2 regions of the Paenibacillus pedocola genome follow, and region 2 is predicted to be linked to the other one. Evidence: predicted binding sites of a transcription regulator. Region 2 holds the regulator's gene; the other holds the start of a gene.
The links. Region 2 encodes Rex, which represses fermentation and respiration genes when NADH is low (regulators of the CRP and FNR family bind a similar motif). Its sites were predicted from a motif close to TTGTGAAATATTTCACAA; they were not measured.

Region 1 (3,131 bases), 2.1 Mb from region 2:
TGCCTGACGGCCAAAGATAATGATCTCGGCAACAGAGTTGCCGCCGATCCGGTTCTGACCATGCAGCCCGCCCGTTACTTCACCTGCTGCAAACAGGCCGGTAATCGGATTTCCGTCTTTGTCCAGAACTTCGGTATTGGTGTTAATCTTCACGCCGCCCATAGTGTAGTGAATTCCGGGACCGATCTTAATGGCGTAGTACGGACCTGCGGACAGATCGTTGTCCATGCCTGTTGTTCTGCCGAACTCGGCATCCTGTTTATTTTTCACAGCGCTGTTCCATGTGTCTACTGTAGCTTGCAGCTTGTCTGCCGGAACCTTCATGGCCTCTGCTAAAGCCTGAGGTGTATCCCCCTGGATTACAAAGCCCATTTTCTCATATTGCCCGATCGCTTTAACGCGGGATTTAACACCGGAATCAAATACAAGATAAGCCGATTTTTCAGCAAGTGTATTGATTGCCGCAGTGACTTTATCACGTGTGTTCAATTCATTCGTGAACCGGGTGCCTTCACTCGAAACGAGAATAGCTCCTTCGCCGCGTACCGCTTCCCCAATGAGATAGGATTTCTCCTGCTGCACGGTCGGATGAACCTGGATTTGGTCCATATCTACTGTCGTGCCGCCCATCGCTAGGATCATTTTAATACCGTCACCGGTACTGCCAATCTGGTTGGTAGTTACGTACCCTTCCAGATCCGGTCTGACTTCTGTAATCATATCCATATTGGCACCGAAACCGCCGGTGGTCACAACGACTGCTGCTGCGGTAATCGTTTTCTCGTCAGCCTGGTTAAACAGGACCTTGACACCGTTTACCTTGCCGTCCTGCTGAGTAATTTCTTTCACATCGGCATTTACAAACAGCGGAATGCCTTTCTCCTGAACATTTTGCACCAGACCTTTAACCAGGTACTGGCCTACCGCAGAACCGTCCTCAGGACGGTGTGTGCGTTTTTCGTTCATACCGCCGGTAATCGTAATATTATTCAAACGGATTCCGATCGAATCCAGCCAGTCAATCGCACTCGCGGAATTATCAACGAAGAAACGGAGCATTTCTTTATCGTTGGTATCATGACCGCCTTTTAGCGTCTCTTCATAGAAAAGATCATTGCTGTCTTCAATCCCCTGCTCTTTTTGGAACTTCGTTTGGGAAGCGTTCATTCCCGAAGAGGATTTCGTTGTATTCCCGCCGGCAACCGGCATTTTTTCAAAAATAACCGGATTCATGCCCTTTGCCTTCGCTTCAAGCGCTGCAGACATCCCTGCTCCGCCCGCTCCGACAATGATAATGTCATAGTTCTCTTTCAATTGATCAAGCGGTGTATAGCTGGCTTCGGATGCCCCCGAAACGGCTTCTGTTTCTTTTGGCGCGTTAGTTGCTGTTGCCGCGCTGTTCTTGCTCTTGCTCTCATTTGCGCTATTGCTGGTATTGCTGCTGTTGTTACCGCATCCCGCGATAACAAGTATAACGGAGAGAACGAGAAGAAGAGCGGCTGCTGTTTTCTTTTTCATGTGTAAACCCTGCCCCCTTGTGCATATTTTCACAATTATCATAACGGCATTGCCACTCTCCCTGGAAGCTTACGTAACTAAAGAAAACGTTTAGTAACTAAAGTAACCAACCTCCCCTATTTTGATGATTGAAAATTAATAAAAATTTATATTATAACATTTTATGTAATTTAATATCCAGTTCGTGTTCACAAAGCTGTGTCATCGTCCGATAAAGAAAATAGTTGTCGGATATACAAAATACAACATTATTTTCATTCATTCGACAGCATTAGACAAATTAGGCGGTGGGCTTTTTTTATGACGAACAGCAAAGTATGGGGGTTATTGAAGGTATTCGCGGGACTTTTAATCCTAACAGGAATTATGGGCTGCAGCAGCTCAGGTGGGGAAGTCAAGGAAGCGGCAAAAGATCAGGAGGTTACTCTTAAGTTTATTTGGTGGGGGAAAGAACAGCGGAAAGAGGCTACGCTGAAGGTCATTGATCTGTACATGAAGGAGCATCCGGGCGTCAAAATTGTGACGGAGGATTTCCCCAATGCGGATGCAGTAGCAACCCAGTTGGCTATGGAGACCGCGGATCAGAATACCGCAGATATTATCCAGGGGGATTATGCCTTTATATTCAATTATATTAACCGGGATCTCATTGAGCCCCTTAATCCCTATATTGCAGATAAGAGTCTTTCCGTTTCAAATGTTTCCCCGGAGTATTTGGCTCCAGGCAAGAAGAACGATGAGCTATATGCGGTCAATATCGGCGTTAATTCCGAAGCTCTAGCCTATGATCCGGCATTTTTTCAGGAAGCAGGCATTGAAGCCCCTTCTCCGGAATATACGATAGATGAGCTATACAAGACCCTTGTAGAACTAAAAGAATCTATAGATGATCCCGATTTCTATCCGATGGGGGCTATGTTTAATGCGAGCTATTTCCTGAGAACCAGAGGCGTATCCATGTACAATGCCGAAGGAACGGCTCTTGGTTATGAAGATGACAAGGATCTTGCAGATTATTTCGCTCTGTATAAAAAATGGACAGATGAAGGCTTGTTAGGCTCCTTTGAGGGCGTCAACAATGATGAAAATCACCCGGTAATAACGAATAAGGCTGCCTTCTTCCCTGTTTTCAGTAACGCAGCCACTATCTTAAGCAGCAAGGCGGGGCGTACCATCAAGCTGCTGCCGCTTCCGAAAACGGGCGAACAAGAGGGGCGGTTCATTAAACCATCTATGTTCCTGGCAGTCTCTTCCTATTCAAAATATCCCGAAGAAGCAGCCAAGTTTATTGATTTCTTCATCAATAATGAAGCGGCCAATGACATCCTTACAGGTGAACGGGGAGTTCCTGTATCCAATGTGATTGCTGATCATCTCTCCGATAAGCTTGGAGAAGCAGGGAAACAGCAATATGAACTGCTGGACTATCTCAAAACTCATTCATCACCGATCGACCCTCCTGCCCCCGGCAATTCGATCATTGTCAACAATGCGTATCAAATCATTTTGGATCAAGTGATCGCCGGCAGTATCACACCGGAGCAAGGTGCGCAGCGATACCGGGCAGAGGCTGTCTCAATCCTGCAGGTTACAGAGGGGAAGGAACCGAAATG
Region 2 (3,131 bases):
AATTCAGGCACACGGGCAACTCCGCTTGCGAGCTTCAGGTTACTGCCCGGATTATGGGATACGCCAACCTTATAACGGGCCAGAATCTCAATTTCTTCATCATTCAAGTGTACACCATGGGCAATCAGGGATGGTCTGGTGAACATACCGAGCTTCTCCAGATGGGCCACAGGGCGCAGGCCGTAATCGGCTACGTTCTGCTCCACCTCATGGCGCGTTTCGGACATATGCGTATGCATCGGCAAATCCAGATCATGGGCTGCCTGCACAAATTTCATGAAAAATTCCGGCGGACAGGTGTACGGAGCGTGGGGCGAGAGCATTGCCGTAATCCGGCCGTCTGCCTTGCCGTGCCAGTTCCGGGCGAACTCTACGGCTTCGGCAAGCTTCTGGTTCTGCACATCCTCCGGACATAGACCGATCGCGCCGCGCATCAGCACCGCACGGATGCCCGACTGCTCTGTTACCTCTGCAACACGGTCCATATGATCGTACATATCCAGGAAGGTCGTTGTGCCGCCCTTCAGCATCTCGAGAACAGACAAGGCAGTCCCCCAGTATACATCATCTCCGGTGAATTTCGCTTCCATCGGCCACATTTTTTCCTGCAGCCAGCTCTGAAGCACCATATCATCACCATAGCCGCGCAGAAGCGACATCGCCGCATGGCCATGAGTATTGATCAGACCCGGCATAAACAGCAGGCGGCTGCCGTCAACGGTCAGGACACCCTCTTCAAAGGCGGGTTTGTCTTCCCCTATGTATGTGATCAGGTCATTTTCTATAGTCATATAACCGTTCAGGACGGGTTGCACCGAACCAGGTACGAGGAAGCGTCCATTTTCGATTACTGTCTTATTGCTGCTCATCCGTATGTTCTTCCTTTCCATCATGCAAATAATATGCCAGACTCTGGAGGTCGGTTGTAAAATCCGCTGCATGAATGCGAATCGTTGGCGGGGTCTTTAAAATTACCGGTGCAAAATTCAGGATAGCTTCGATCCCCGATTCCACCAGAATATCAGCTACATTCTGCGCTTCGCTGTCCGGAACGGTGATAATGCCAATCCGGATACCCTGCTCACGAATCGTCTGGCCCAGCTCTTCCATTGGCTGAACAGTCAGGGAGTTGATCTTCTGTCCCACTTTAGGCGCATAAGAATCAAATACAGCTGTAATTTTCATTGTATCCTTCAGATAGGCGTTATAGTTGGACAAGGCATGACCGAGGTTACCGGCACCGACCAGAGCCACGTTGATTTGCTGGTCAAGCTTAAGGATATGGCGGATTTTCTCGATCAGGTAGGATACATCATATCCAATGCCCTTTCTGCCAAAATCACCGAAATAAGCCAGATCCTTACGGATCTGCGCCGGGTTAAGATCCAGCTTCTGCCCCAGCTCCTGAGAGGAAACTGTGGCGATTTCACGTTTCTGGAGATCGTTCAGAAAACGCAGGTACACAGGGAGCCTGCGAACAACTGCCTCCGATATTTTATCTGATTTCATGTTTTCTCCTCCTAAAATAAAATCACTCTGATGCGCAGCTTATGAAATCCGCAAGGCGCGTTCCAGCAGCATAACCGGGAACGCGCATGCGGAGATTAGAACATTTATGATCAAACGATCAGAACAAAACAGTACAAGATAATTGCAATTCCCGGTTCCTGAAGGAGGTCATTGAATGTTGGACTCATTGCCGCCTTCAAGCCATTCTTCAATTCTCGGAACCATCTGATCAGTCAGCATATGCTCCATTTTGGGACCCGGAAGAGAATACAGGAAATACTTCCCGTAATAAGCTTCGATGACCCTGGTATCATATACAATGACAATTCCCCGATCCTGAGCCGTCCGAACCAGCCGGCCAAAACCCTGTTTGAAACGGATAACCGCCTGCGGAACAGACAGCTTCATGAAAGGATTCTTCTTCTGGGCCTGTAACAGCTCGGACTTCGCCTCCGCAAGCGGATGGTTCGGCGGCTGAAACGGAAGTCTGACGATCGCCAGGCAAGTCAGTGCCTCTCCGGGGATATCCACACCTTCCCAGAAGCTGCTGGTCCCGAGCAGCACCGAAGCCGAACTGTCCTGAAACCTCCGGATCAGCTTACTGCGGCTGCCTCCCTCCACGCCTTGGCCAAGGACCGTAATATCCTCTGATGCCAGTGCCTCCTTAAGCGGGTCATAGACCTGACGCAGCATCTTATAAGAGGTGAACAGCACAAGCATGCGGCCTTTGGTTGCGACCGCAGTTTCCGCCAGTGAATGCACCAGCTTATCCACAAAGCGGGCATCACCCACACTGCCTTTGACACTTGGGAAATCACGCGGAATAACAAGCAGCGCCTGTTCGCGGTATTTGAACGGCGAAGGCAGCAGTGCTGTCATCAGACGGTCTTGTTCGGCAGCCTCGTTAAGCCCAAGATTATCGATCATGAACTGGAAGGATTTATCCACGGAAAGTGTCGCAGATGTCAGCACAATACTCTTCTTCTTGTCGAAGAACAAATCCTTGAGCTGTGTACTGACATCGACCGGAACGGCATACAGCTGCAGTGATTTGCCGCGGTAGTTGCCGCTACCCTCCATCCAATAAACGATATTCTCATCATTTAAACCCATGAAGAAACGGATCTGTTCACGGATTGAGGCTAAATCCTTAAACAAGCCGCCAATATCCGTCACCAGACTGTCCGAGGAGGACTGGCTTTCTGTATCACGCATCTCGCTGAGCATTTTATCGCCTCTGCGGATAATATCGCTAAGGCTTAAATTCAGCGTATTCTCTAATGCTGCCAGCTCTTCCCAATCCTTCGGCTTCTTACCGGGATGAAGGCGTGTCACCAGCTGCCCGGCTTCACCCGCCGCTGCGTCACTTCGTTCAGGCAGGAGACCAAACAGCTTGTCGCTGAGCGCATCCCAGGTTTCCTTAACCGTCAGCAGGTCCGGATAGATCCTGTCGATCACACCGCTCCACTCGGAAGCCTCTTCGCTGCCGGAGGATTGCAGGGTCTGCCGCAGCGCCGGCAGCTGTCCGTTACGGCTGTCTTTATACAGCCGCGTCAGGGTGTGGGCTACCGTGAAATACTTCATCTGCATGCCAAGATGCTTGCCTGCCACATCCTCCAGAT

Region 1: a site for Rex is predicted at 1,536-1,553, ahead of QU597_RS08750 (flavocytochrome c). Genes of this name have one in related genera too.

Annotation. Positions count from the first base shown of each region.
Region 1 covers NZ_CP134223.1:2,053,822-2,056,952, reverse strand. The annotation lists gene QU597_RS08750 (flavocytochrome c) at 1-1,518, opposite strand, end outside; gene QU597_RS08745 (ABC transporter substrate-binding protein) at 1,819-3,131, shown strand, end outside; gene QU597_RS08740 (methyl-accepting chemotaxis protein) at 3,129-3,131, shown strand, end outside.
Region 2 covers NZ_CP134223.1:4,160,475-4,163,605, forward strand. The annotation lists gene QU597_RS18420 (amidohydrolase) at 1-869, opposite strand, end outside; gene QU597_RS18425 (redox-sensing transcriptional repressor Rex) at 856-1,509, opposite strand; gene dinG (ATP-dependent DNA helicase DinG) at 1,678-3,131, opposite strand, start outside.